4 regions of the Kurthia sp. ISK08 genome follow, and region 3 is predicted to be linked to each of the others. Evidence: riboswitches for the same ligand, from Rfam matches in the RefSeq annotation. Region 3 holds a riboswitch; each other region holds the start of a gene.
What was found. Region 3 has a riboswitch for thiamine pyrophosphate ahead of thiT (energy-coupled thiamine transporter ThiT). Riboswitches for the same ligand answer to the same signal wherever they lie in the genome.
Positions count from the first base shown of each region.

Region 1: another riboswitch for thiamine pyrophosphate. It lies ahead of ACKVQX_RS03685 (3-oxoacyl-ACP reductase); the one in region 3 lies ahead of thiT (energy-coupled thiamine transporter ThiT).
Region 2: another riboswitch for thiamine pyrophosphate. It lies ahead of tenA (thiaminase II); the one in region 3 lies ahead of thiT (energy-coupled thiamine transporter ThiT).
Region 4: another riboswitch for thiamine pyrophosphate. It lies ahead of ACKVQX_RS07930 (ABC transporter ATP-binding protein); the one in region 3 lies ahead of thiT (energy-coupled thiamine transporter ThiT).

Region 1 is NZ_JBJXHL010000002.1:8,771-12,196, forward strand. Features, by position in the region: gene ACKVQX_RS03680 (NtaA/DmoA family FMN-dependent monooxygenase) at 1-592, opposite strand, end outside; gene ACKVQX_RS03685 (3-oxoacyl-ACP reductase) at 623-1,375, opposite strand; TPP riboswitch at 1,489-1,588, opposite strand; gene ACKVQX_RS03690 (PfkB family carbohydrate kinase) at 1,738-2,835, shown strand; gene ACKVQX_RS03695 (pseudouridine-5'-phosphate glycosidase) at 2,838-3,426, shown strand, end outside.
Region 2 is NZ_JBJXHL010000003.1:97,088-100,513, reverse strand. Features, by position in the region: gene ACKVQX_RS07055 (diguanylate cyclase) at 1-1,531, opposite strand, end outside; gene tenA (thiaminase II) at 1,638-2,336, opposite strand; TPP riboswitch at 2,436-2,539, opposite strand; gene ACKVQX_RS07045 (2-isopropylmalate synthase) at 2,607-3,426, opposite strand, start outside.
Region 3 is NZ_JBJXHL010000008.1:75,359-78,784, reverse strand. Features, by position in the region: gene ACKVQX_RS13470 (tryptophan-rich sensory protein) at 1-692, shown strand, start outside; gene map (type I methionyl aminopeptidase) at 747-1,499, opposite strand; gene thiT (energy-coupled thiamine transporter ThiT) at 1,669-2,232, opposite strand; TPP riboswitch at 2,328-2,427, opposite strand; gene ACKVQX_RS13455 (DUF4870 domain-containing protein) at 2,543-2,896, shown strand; gene ACKVQX_RS13450 (peptidylprolyl isomerase) at 2,939-3,426, opposite strand, start outside.
Region 4 is NZ_JBJXHL010000003.1:263,406-266,831, reverse strand. Features, by position in the region: gene ACKVQX_RS07935 (ABC transporter permease) at 1-548, opposite strand, end outside; gene ACKVQX_RS07930 (ABC transporter ATP-binding protein) at 545-1,321, opposite strand; TPP riboswitch at 1,343-1,450, opposite strand; TPP riboswitch at 1,516-1,624, opposite strand; gene ACKVQX_RS07925 (TIGR04104 family putative zinc finger protein) at 1,687-2,970, opposite strand; gene ACKVQX_RS07920 (RNA polymerase sigma factor) at 2,957-3,426, opposite strand, start outside.

The sequences.
Region 1 (3,426 bases), on a different contig from region 3:
AATGACCACTGTGATTAAAAGAGTGAATATTTGAAGCATTGATAATTTTATTTTCTTCACGATTATAGACAAAATCACAAGCATCCCAAGATAAAAATAGTTGATCCATAAGTATCGAAAATTCTTCAGCTTTTTCATAGCGTTGATTATGGGGAGGTAATGCTTCCATACTGTGATTACGAGCTTCATTATCACTCATTGATGTAACGAGATTCCAACCTACGCGCCCCTCGGTGAGATGGTCCAAACTTAATAGTTGTCTAGAAACTGTATAGGGATTAGAGAACGTACTTGAAATAGTGGCAACTAAACCAATATGATGCGTTACTTGAGAAATAGCTGTTAAATTAATTAGCGGATCAAACCAAAATGCAGGCATGACTTGTGCATCATTTGCTGGAAAAGCATGATGATCTGCAAAAAATACAGCGTCTAACAATCCTTTTTCCGCTAGTTGAGCTAATTCTTGATAATAAGAGATACTTCCAATATCCTCAATGCGTGAATTGTCCATTAGCCAAGCTGCTTGATGATGACCACAACCATATAGTAAAACACCTATATGTAACTGTTTTTCTGTAGTTTTTAACATGATTTACACCTCGATTTATTTGGATAGGGATTAGTTCATTGTTAAACCACCATCTACTGTAAAGTTTTGTCCTGTAATTCCATGTGCTTTTTCGGAACATAGATAAGCTACCATATTGGCAACATCTTGTGGCGTGGTTACTTTTCTTAAAGGTGTAGATTGAGAGATTAAATCGAATACTTCAGGTGTTGTAACAGCACTGGCATCTGTTGTTTTTAAAAGACCTCCTGAAACAACATTTGCTCGGATGCCATAGACGCCTAATTCTGAAGCGAGATTACGTGTGAAACCAATCAAAGCTGCTTTAGCAGTTGTGTATTCATGGTAGGGTACGACAGGATTTTGAAATAAATTAGTACCAATGCTAATAATGCTACCGTTTTTTCTTTCAATAAACTGTGGAATCACACTCTGGCTTGTATTGAATGCCGCTTTTAACGTACCATCCAGCTGTTTTTGATAATCATCCCAAGAAAGGTCTTTGAAAGATTTTTGTTTAATCGGATCGAATTTAAAGTCGATTAATGCATTATTTACAACAGCGTCTATTTGACCAAAGTGTTCTGTTGCCATGTTCATTAATTGATCGACTTCTTTTCGATTCGTTACATCAGCTTGAATAGCAATGGCTTTGTCTTCACCAATTTCAGCTACTAATTTTTCAGCAGCTTCTTTACTTTGATAATAATTAATGACAACTTGAAAATCTTGTTGTGCAAGTGTTTTGACAATAACTGCACCTAACCCTCTACTCCCACCTGTAACTACTACTGTTTTTTTCATTCAAAACAACTCCTCTTATTTATTTCAACTTAAATAAAAAATACACAACCTTCGTAGGAAAGTTGTGTATAACAAATCATTGCATAACAAAAAAGTACAGACTTTTTTCAGTATGTATAGAATTGACACTTTCCTACGCTAGTATTAACTAGTTCAGGTTCAAAGGGTTTGAGTAGGACTCATCTCAGTTAAATAACACCCCTAGTGTAGACCTATTAAGTTACATTGAATACTAACTTATAAGGTTTATATTGTCAAATTTGTTTATTATTTATATTGATATTAAACAAAAGTTTGTTTTTATAAACATTTGACACTAGACTTAATTTTGTTTATGATGTAAACAAATAAAACTTAGGGTGATGACATTGACGGAGAGAGAACAAGCACTGATTCAACTCATTAAGGAAAACCCGTTTATGCAGCAACAAGAGATGGCTGAAAAATTAGAAATGTCGAGACCGGCTCTAGCTAACTTAATATCGGGGTTAGTGAAAAAGGGTAAGATTATAGGGAGAGCGTACGTATTGCCAAAAGAAAATAAAATTATATGTATTGGTGGAGCCAATATGGACCGAAAACTTCATTTGAAGGGACAGGTTCAGATGGGGACATCAAATCCTGTAACATCTACAGAAAGTGTAGGTGGCGTAGCGCGAAATATTGCTGAAAACTTGGGAAGACTTGGACATCAAGTGAGTTTACTGACGACTGCTGGAAAAGATTCTGATTGGCAAGCAATTGTTGCAGCTTCGAATGCTTTCATTCATTTAGAAGAAGTCGAGCAGTTGGAACAATGTTCAACAGGTTCTTACACAGCCATTATGGATGAACAAGGCGAATTGGTTATGGCAACAGCGAATATGGACGTCTATGATGCATTAACACCACAAATTCTAATGAAGCATGAACATGTTTTATCGACTGCTCCGGCAATTATAGTTGATTTGAATTGTCCGAAAGAAACAGTTGATTATATTCAACAATTTGCAGTAACGAGAGAAGTACCTCTTATTATTGTGCCGGTATCTTCTCCAAAGATGAACCGTATGCCAACAACATTAGAAGGCGTTACATGGTTCATCTGTAATACAGATGAAGCCGAAACATTAACAAATCGTACGATTACATCAGAAGCAGATTATTTACAAGCAATTCAAGAGATCGCTCAGATGGGCGTAGAAAATGTCGTAATTACAGCTGGCGCAAAGGGAGTTTATGCTGCAAACAAGAACTTGATGCCAACACATTTTGAAGCACGAGCAGCAAATCAAATTGAGGATGTTACAGGCGCAGGAGATGCATTCGTCTCAGCAGTTGTACATGCTTGGTTAGAGAAGTACACATTTGAACAGACGATTCAAGCAGGATTAATCAATGCGAAAAATACGCTTGAATCTAAGTTTACTGTACGTCCTGAATTAACAAAACAATCGTTAGAACAAGAACTGGAGGATTAATTATGAAACAATACATCGAATTATCAAAAGAAGTACAAGAAGGAATGGACGCTGGTAAAGCTATCGTTGCATTAGAATCAACAATTATCTCACACGGTATGCCATACCCACAAAATGTACAAACAGCACGTGAAGTAGAACAAATCATTCGTGAACATGGCGCAGTTCCAGCAACAATCGCAATCATCGATGGCAAAATCAAAATTGGTTTATCAGATGAAGAATTAGAAATGTTCGGTAATGCGGATAATGTAGCAAAAGCTTCTCGTCGTGATATTCCATACTTAATCGCAACGAAAAAAATCGGTGCGACAACAGTAGCAGCGACAATGATTGCAGCTGAATTAGCAGGAATCGAGTTATTCGTAACAGGTGGTATTGGTGGCGTTCACCGCGGCGCAGAAACAACAATGGATATTTCAGCTGACTTAGAAGAATTAGCAACTTCTAAAGTAGGTGTTGTATGTGCAGGTGCAAAATCAATTTTAGATATTGGTTTAACACTTGAATTCTTAGAAACAAAAGGTGTGCCTGTTATTGGATATGGTACAGACGAATTACCAGCATTCTTCACACGTAAATCAGGATTTG
Region 2 (3,426 bases), on a different contig from region 3:
CACGAGCAGGTAACGCATCTGTTAAAATTTTTACAAGGTTTTTTAATAGTTGGTCACCTAAAATATGACCATAATAGTCATTATATTTTTTAAACTCATCGACATCTAAAATTAAAATAGCAAAAGGTACTTTCGTGTCTTTATAGTGTTTATATAACTTTTCTAAACTACTACTTAAATAATGACGATTAAAAACTCCTGTAAGACTATCTAATAAAGCTAGTTCACGTAATTTTTCATTACTTTCTTCCAATTGTTTCGTTCGGATGCGAATTTTTTCATCCAAAGATTCATTGAGGGAAATCAATTCTTTATTCAGTTGTTCAACTTGTAACCATTGTAGAGCAAATTTCCGACAAAATAGTATACACTGGATACTAATAAAAATGCCTAGCATGATAAAAGTAAGATGAATTGAATTTCCAGCTGCCGAAACGCGAATCATGTCATGTATGGCCCCTACAAATACTAATAGTATCCCCCCAAGTGTAATCACTTGTGTCAAATCATGCCAATTTATTTTTCTAATAACACTTACAAGTAAAAAGATATAAAAAACATACATAAAAATCAAAATAATATTAAATAATTTTTGATACATGACCGTAGAAGAAAATGCCGTAAAGAAAATAATTACAATCATTATATAGTTATAAAAAGTAATGAATTTTTTCGGGACCGCTTCGCTAAACATTTTATATACATAGCCTACATAGAACAACATAACAATTTGAGGCATAATAAATGTTAGACGTAGAGCCACGCTCCAATCTAGTTGGTTTAAAAAGGCTGTATATAAATAATAGTCCGTGAAAAAACCCCATAGACTTGTTGCTGCACAAAACATGCCATAAGCTAAAAATTCCTTTTGTTTTCTTCTAAATGCATAAAAAAGTAATGAAATACATGCAGTTAATGTAATACAGCCAATTAAAAAGACTTGCCAAAACTCATGTTGCTGTTGCTTTTTCACGATAATTTGTTCATTACCGATAGATATACTTTTCCTCAAACCACCACTTACATTCTCAAAACTAATCATTTGAAACGTAATTTGCAACGTCGTTTGATCTACAAGAAAACCAGGTATTTGTGGTTTCATTTGTTGTACAGCTGTCTTATTACTTTTTAGGAGGCTTCCATTCTCTTTGATAAGTACATTATTTACATATAAATTATAGCTACTATATTGAAAAGGTATATAAAATTTTAAATAGCGGCCAACAAAAGATTCAGGAACTTTAATCGTTGTACTATAAGTCGCACGATCAGAATCAATATTTAAACGCTGATTTAGCATATAAGGTACTTTGACAATATCGCTGTTTCCAAGCTTAATTTCTTCTTTCATGTCTTGTGGATCAAACAATTCACCACGTATAAAGTTCCAGTTTCCATTTAAATTTTCATAAAAAGTATCGTAATTTGAATGACGAAAATCATGTGTTGTCATTGTGGTAGCAAAACTCATCGGAGCGTACGTCATAAAAAGTATACAGAATGATAAAAGTGATACAAACCATTTTTTCATTTACGCCCCTCCTTTACATCCGTTAGTTATTCCCTTTTTCTTATAAAATTACTACTTATTCATAAAAAAACACCCACCGAATAAATTTCAGTGGGTGTTCATTCTATTATATAGAACTGATTTTGTCAGCTTGAAGTTCCTGAGGCCAGTGAGAAATTGTGTTCCCCATCTCCCAGAACAAATATTCAAAGCGAGTTGTTTGTAAGAAAATTTCTTTAACATGTGCCAGTTCATCACCTGTTAAATCAGCTGCTAACTCATCCATCAAATCAATCATATTTTGTGCGCTATGTTCAAATGCCGGTTCACTATACATACGCACCCAGTCACCGTAAAGTGGATGATCGACAGCTCCAGGAATTTGTGCGAGTTCACGTCCAATCTCTAAATAGCTCCAAGCACATGGTAAGATAGCTGCGATCACATGCGCAAGTGAGCCATTCTGCGCTTCTGATAACATATAACGAGTATAAGCTATCGTTGTCGGCGCTTCTTTTGCTTCACGCATCTCTTGCTCTGAAATCCCAAAACGCTCTGCATATTTACGATGCAGTGCCATCTCAATTGATAGCGTATGATGGACTGAAGCTGACAAGCGTGTCATAACATCTAAATCGCGTGCTTTTTGAATCCCAATCGCAAACACTTTTGCATATTGAATTAAATATAAATAATCTTGAATCATGTAGTGACGAAATTTCTCTGGTTCTAATGTTCCGTGACCAATTCCTTGTACGAATGGATGTGCGTGATTTGCACGCCAAATCGGTCGAATTTCCTCAATTAATTGCTCTGAAAACTTCATCTTTTTTCTCTCCCTTTTCACAAACACGAAGGAAACAAAAAGGCCACTCACCGCATTACGAAAATCGTAAAAGACGGAGAATGACCTGCAAATAATATGCTAAAAATGTCACTTCTTCCTTACGACAGTGCGAACTGTATCAAGTTAGAGGGTTAAGCTACTGCTCTCTCAGCCAATTCTATATGGCACCCCTAGTAGTGATTGTTTGTGTATTTAATTGTTAGTACACACCTATCATCTATGACAACAATTGGAAAGTCAAGCGATTTTTTAAACAGGTTCTGGAATCGAGATGAACTGATCGACAACAATCGTATTAATCGCATTAATATAAGCAAGTGCACTCGCTTTAATGACATCTGTATCAGAAGCTTTTGCAATATATGTTTCGCCTTCATATTCAACTTGTAACTTCACTTTACCGATAGCTTCTTTACCGCGTGTCACACTTGAAATTTTGTATTCAAGTAGCTTTACTTCGAATGCTGTTACTTCTTGTAGCGCTGAATACAATGCATCAATTGAACCTGAGCCAACTGTCGCTGCTTTCAGTACTTCCTCACCGCGACGTACCTTCACACTTGCAGACGGGAAGATTTGATTCGAAATCACTTGAATGTCTTCTAAGTGGTAGAAAGCATCACTATGAAGCGCAACTTTTGCATCTTCATTTGTACGTTTGAAATAATTTTCTACTAAAATGAATAGGTCATGGTTATACACTTCTTTTTTCGTATCAGCCAACTTTAAGAAATCCGCAAAAACCTCTTCAAATTGATCTGGTGTTAAGTTGCCTAACGCTAAGTTTTCAAGTGCATTTTTCACCGCATGACGACCAGAACGAGCTGTTAATACTAATTCCATATCGTCTAAACCAACCTCTGTTGGGCTCACGATTTCATAAGCATCACGTGATTTTAATAGACCATCTTGGTGAATACCAGATGAATGCGCAAAGGCATTGTCGCCTGTGATTGCTTTATTTACTTGTACATCAAGTCCCATTAAGCTCGAAACGATGCGCGATGTGTTCATAATCTCTTTCTTGTTGACTCGGGTATGTGCATTGAAATAATTTGAACGTGTTGAT
Region 3 (3,426 bases):
TGATGATTGTCAGCGTATCTGCTGCCATTCTTCCATTCAATGGTCAAACGACAGTGGATGTTGCAAATAGCTATACCATTCTAGCTTATCCATCCGACTATGTCTTTTATGTAGTGGCACTCATCTATCTCTCTATATTATATTGGATTTACAAACAATGGCAAATGTTTGCAAAGAAACAATTTGCGATTACACATGTACAAAGTTTTTTATTTACAATTAGTATGGTCCTTTCAATCGTTTGGATTTATTACTGGCAAAATAGTCAGTTCATCATCGCATGTATGATACTCGTATTCAGTACACTTGCACTTGCAGGTATGTATTTATTACTACCTGAAAAGAATACGATGACCACACGCCTACCTATATCACTTTATTTAGCATGGCTCGTATTACTTATTATGTTCAATTTAGCAATCTTACTTGTTGCAGCACGTTGGGATGGTTTTGGATTAAGTCAACCGCTATGGGCCGTCATCTTATTGACTGTCTTTGTAGCCATTGCACTTCACATCCGCTTTCATCATTACGATCCTTACTTCCCGATTCTATTCATCTGGTTCTATTTAGGAATTGCTGTACAAAATAACTTTGAGGAATTATTAGTAACAACAGCTGCATTATTTTTAAGTGGTGTATTACTTGCTGGTATTCTATTTATGCGTAAAAAGCCAAGAACAATCTATTAACATGTTTTACACTATAGAAAAGAGGAGAACGAAAAAATCGTTCTCCTCTTTTTATTAATCAATTTTTGTTGTTAAAATCGGGCCATTTTTTGTCACGATTACTGTATGCTCTAGTTGTGCTACAAATGATTTATCTGGTGTTAAAAACGCCCAACCATCTGTACCTTCAATAATATTTTCAGCTGCTTGTGAGATGAATGGTTCTACTGCGAAAACCATACCTTCTTTCATTAAAGTAGCGTCCCATGCATCATAATAGTTCAATACATATTGTGGTTCTTCATGTAATGAGTGTCCTACACCATGACCTGTTAGGTTCATAATTACTTTTAAACCATTATCATGCGCTTCACGTTCTACAGCTTTACCAATTTGATTCAATTTAGAACCTGGTTTAACCTTTGTCATAGCACGATCAAAAGCTGACTGTGCTACATCACATAATTTTTGTAATTCTGGCTTTTCAGCATCACCTACGATAAATGAAATACCTGTATCTGCATAAAAACCATCCACATGACCCGATACATCAATATTAATCATATCGCCTTCTTTTAGAGGTGTATCGTTTGGAATGCCATGTGCTACGACCTCGTTTACACTAATACATGTGAAACCTGGGAAGTCATATTCTGCTTTTGGTCCAGATACTGCACCTTTTTCTTCAAATAGTTTACCAGCTAATTCATCTAGCTCTTTTGTTGTAACGCCTGGTTTTGTCGCAGCTTTCATTGCCTCGCGAATTTCTGCCATGGCACGACCCGCTTTTAATAACGCATCGATTTCTTGTTGAGTTGTTGCAATCATGTATAACGGTCCCTTCTATATAAAATTCTACTCTTAACTATATCATAATTTTTGTAGATACATATAAAAAGTCTATGCATTCTTTCATACATTCAGTAAAAGTTTTTATTTAGGTGGATATATATATAATAAAAAACGTAACGATTTCTTAGTCGCTACGTTTTTATTCTTAATACGTCTTTTGAACGAATAACTTAGGTGCTGCTCTAAACAATAGATAAATCACGACAGCTGTTAAAATAATAGCTGGAATCATATACGAGCTATTATAAACAACAGAATAAATCCATGGGTTTTGGTCGCCCGCATAACTTGCGAAGAATACTGCGCCTGCTACTGTATGTGAAATCAGTCGTAGGATTCCACCAATTGCTGTACCCACTAAAATCCAGCCAAGCATTGCGCCATCTTTTTTCTGTTTTGAAGCACGAATAACCATCGGACGGAAAACTCCAGCAATCCCGACAATTGTGAACGCAAAGAAGTAATCTAAAAATCCTTGTAATGGGGTTAAAATACTTGCACCTGTTAAAACTTGTAGTACCCCTACAATAAGACCTGTCGCAAGCCCTGGTAATGTTCCCCAACGCATCGCCATCAATACGATTGGTACCATAACTAAACTAATGGAACCACCCTGTGCCCAAATCGAAAACGATAGTTTGTCTAAAATAAAACCAATCGCCGCAAAAATGGCCACCTCAATCATCATTAATAATCTTTGTTTGTTCATCTTTATGAACCTCCATTGATTTGATGTCTTACACAATTCCTGTGGTAATCTAGATAAAAAAAACGACATCAGGACAGAGCCTGACATCGTTATATGTCGGTTTCTATCCACATTCCTACGCAAGTGTTAACTTACAGGTTCGAAGGGTTGGAGTCGAAACTCTCTCTCAGCACGTATGCACCCCTTGTGGTTTACATCATTATTTTTGAACACTCTCATTCTACTGAATTTAACGAAATATAGCAATAGCATGAAACGATTTCCATTTTTATACGTATATAAGTTATTATGAACAAAAGGGAGGGTTATCATGGAACAGAATAATCGTATTTTATCATCACTTTGTTACTTCAGTATTTTCTTTGCAGGCTTTATTTTACCGCTGATTGTTATGCTCGTTGTAAAAGATCGTGATGTAAAAAAACACGCAACACATGCACTTATTTCTCACTTGTTACTTTATGTTCCTGCAGTTATTTTCTTTATTATTTTAGCAACAATGGGTATCTTTGCATCAGCTGAAATGAGTGATTCAACAGGTGCTGCACTTGGTATAGGTGTCATTATTTTCATCATTTTCATGGCTTTATTCTCATTGGCGATTGTCATTTGGAATATCGTTCGCGGCATTCAAGTATTAAACCAAAAAAGTACAACTATGTAAGAAAAAGAAGCAGCTGAGATAATTCTCATACTGCTTCTTTTGTTATTTACTGAGTGTATTTGTAATGTCGTAGTCTGCCATTTTCTCTGTTAACCAACTTGAATATTGTGCGCTAATTTGCGCTTCAATATACGCTTCTTTTACTTTGTCTTTGACCTCTTCATACTTCGCTGTTTTTGCATCGACTGTACCTGTTACTTTGATAATATGGTAACCATAATCTGTTTTGATTGGGTCACTAATATCACCTTTTTTCATGCTGAAAGCTTGTGTCGCAAATTCTTCCACCATTTCTGATTTCGTAAAGTAGCCTAAGTCGCCACCTTTACTTTTCGTGGCAGTATCAGTTGAATATTTCTTCGCCAATTTTGCAAAGTCACCACCTGCATCTAACTCTTTTTTGATTTTTGTCGCAGTTGCTTTTTTCTCTACAAGAATGTGACTTGCCTTCACTTGCGCTGCTGTATCGAATGTAGATTGATTTTCTTTTAGATAAGCTTTTAATGTTTCGTCAGATGTATCTAAATCCT
Region 4 (3,426 bases), on a different contig from region 3:
CTGAGCGGTACAGCGATTTTAAAAGCAGAGAATAGCTGTGGTAGCGCTGACGGAAGTTGTAGCTTCCAAAAAATTTGCCATTTTGTCGCCCCGTACGTTCGCATGAGTTCTTCTAGTTCACGCTTTGTACTACGCAGTCCATCAAACATACTCATCGCAATCGGGAAAAACGCAATGAGGACAGTCACAAGCACTTTACTCCAAATCGTGTAACCGAACCATAAAACAAAAATGGGCGCGAGTGCTGTAATGGGAATCGTCTGTGACGCGACGAGTAGCGGATAGAATGCGCGCTCCGACCAATGACTGAGGTGCATCATAATCGCGAGGCCAATGCCTAAAATAATTGAAATTAGTAAACCAATCCAAAGTACTTGTAGTGTTGCAGGTAAATGGACGGTAAATAGAGCTTCTCTAAAATCCCACATCTTTTGTAAGATGGCTGTTGGAGACGGTAAGATGTACATCTCATTTAGCCAGCGCGCAAATACTTCCCAAATGAGTAGCAGTCCCACACTCACGTAAATCGCAGGTGCATTTTTTCTCATAATTGCTGACGTCCTTGTTGCAACATGTAAATCAGTTGTTGCTTCACGTCTTGCACCTCCTTACTTGCTAAATCTGAACGCTGTCTTTTATGTTCCATTGGGACAATCGTTTCGTGTAGCGTATGAATTGGTGTCTGCTGTACAGTTAGAATACGATCTGATAAATAGAGCGCTTCATCCACATCATGCGTAATAAATAAAATGGTTTTACGCCATTTCTTCGCTTGTATGTATAACCAATCTTGTAACTCCATCTTCGTCAGTGCATCAAGTGCACTAAATGGTTCATCGAGTAACAGTACATCTTGTGAAGCATTCAATGCACGAATGAAGGCAACACGTTGGCGCATGCCACCCGATAAGTCTTTTGGTTTTTTATGCATGTAAGCTCCTAGACCAAATTCCTCGAGTAACGCCTTACTCTGTTCTTCTGCTCTCTTTTTCGGTATTCGCTGACATTCTAATGGCAATAATGTATTTTGTAATACAGTTCGCCAAGGGAGCAGTAAATCTTGCTGTGGCATATAGCCTACAGGTTGTTTCGCTACGGTCACTTGTCCCGACTGTGCCTGAGATAGACCTGTAATGAGACGGAAAATCGTACTTTTTCCGCAACCACTCGGACCAATTAACGAAACGAATTCACCTTCTTGAATGGAAAAATGAACATGGTCTAAAATGGGTTGTTCTTCGTAACGAAAACAGACATCTTGTAAAGCTAAACTCTCCAATGATCTTCCTCCTCTATAAAAAAAGCCATCTCGACAAAGAATCGAAATGGCTGCAAATGACAGAATCATCGCATGCCACTTCCCTACGCTAGTCCGAACTAGATCAGGTAATAAGGGTTAAGGTGTCGAAACCTCTCTCAGCACGTAAAAACGGCACCCCTAGTGGTGAAGCATTATGAAATTAGAAAAAGCCCCTGTCTCCATACACGTATCGAAACAGGGACCTGAAATTGTTTTTTCGGTCGAAACGGCTTCCCTACGCTAGTATGAACTAGATCAGGTTGAAAGAATCCAGAGCTTACGGCTCCATCTCAGCTGGCAACACCAGCACTCCTAGCACACTATGATTTTGTTAAGGTGAGTATAGCACTCCCTAGTAATTTATGCAATAGTTGGTTTTATTTTCATCACCAAAGTGGTTTGTCCTCTTTGTCGACACGAATAAAGAGCGGTGAAAATAACATAAAGTAAATCATATAAACGATGATAACACCGATAATATACGCTGTATGAATTCCGTACAGATGCGCTCCGATTGATAATGCGCCTAACACAAGACTTAGCAGGAAGCTTTGTAGATCAATACGTCTTTTGTTTAAATAAATCGGTTGTGCACAATGTCCACATGCTTGATATTTCTTCATACCCCACTGAAGTTTCCACGTCGTCCGATAGTCGAGCACTTCGTCGCAATGTGGACACGTTACTTCTTCACGATTTTTCATGACAAACCATAAAATAAAGCTTAAAACAATAAAGGCAATTCCTACGTATAGAGCGTTTTGATTACGGTACAGTATAAAAATAAATATTGTAAAGGCATATGTGTAACTCAGTATATCCTTCGTTCCTTCTAATAACTTCATCGCATTTGGACGGCTCATTCGAATATGGTTTTTATTGAATGAACCGATAATTGATGCAAATGTAAAGATTAATAAACCATAAAAAATATTTCTGGTTTTCCAAATGACGTACCATGCAAAAAGCATAGTCGTAACGAATGCTATTTTCCCGAAAATATTTTTCACTTTATTTTGATATTCATAGGGTTCTTTCTTCTCTTTTTCAATGAATAATGTTGAAAATAAAGTGGGTATACATAAAATAAATGCGATGAGTGCTATCTCCATAACACTTGGTTTTAATTTGAAAAAGAGTTCCGTTTCCTCTACACTGTCAACCCATTTATAAATCTTATCTGTATCAAGTTCTTTTACATAATACTGTGTATCTTCGTCATTCGAAAATAGTAAAAAGGTTTCGACTTCGTTGTTCTCTTTCGTTACTTCGACAACATAGTATAAAGAAGGTGGTTCTATTTCTTTTTTTATAACAGGACTCGCATTTAATTTTTTTTGAAATGCTTCAAATTTAGAAGAAGATAGTTCTCGCTCGCTTGAAAACCATTGATTCGTTAATGTTGTTCCGTCTTCTTCATAACGCGCTTCTGTATCAATTCGAATCGACTGAATCCCATCTTCTGCTTGTCCAACGCGTGTCGTTTGTTGTTGGAAAATCATAAGAAGAATGCCAGCGAATACGACCATCATACAAGCAGTTAATAGGAGGGGTTTATAGATGACTTTTCTTCTCTCTTTTTTTCCTTTTTGAATCATTCGCTCTTTTGCCTGTTCTGACATTTTATATTGATTCATCTCTCGTTGAAATGATTGTTTAAAATTCTTCATCAAAATAAACCTCCTTTAACGATTGTTTGAGTTGTTGTTTCGCACGCTGGTGACGCGTTTTTACAGTGTTCAGTGGAATCGATAAAATCTCACTAATTTCTGCAAGCGTATATTCCTCAAAATAATGAAATAAAATAATGGCACGATACTTTTCATCCAGTTGTAAAACAGCATCTACTACTTCTCCATTTCTTTCTTTTCTTCCATAAAGATTCGCTGGGTTAATCGTCGAATCGCCTATGTCGACTTCCTTCTCTTTTGTAAAAAAGAAGCGCCACTTCCCTTTCTTCTTTCGTAAATAATCTTGACTTTTATGTACGGTTATTTTGGCTAAATACGTTCTTAAAGAGGCACGTTGTTCAAAAGCATGTTCATTTCGATAATGTGCGAGTAGAACATCTTGTACAATTTCTTCTGCTGCCCCGTGGTCTTTTACATAAATAAAAGCGACACGAT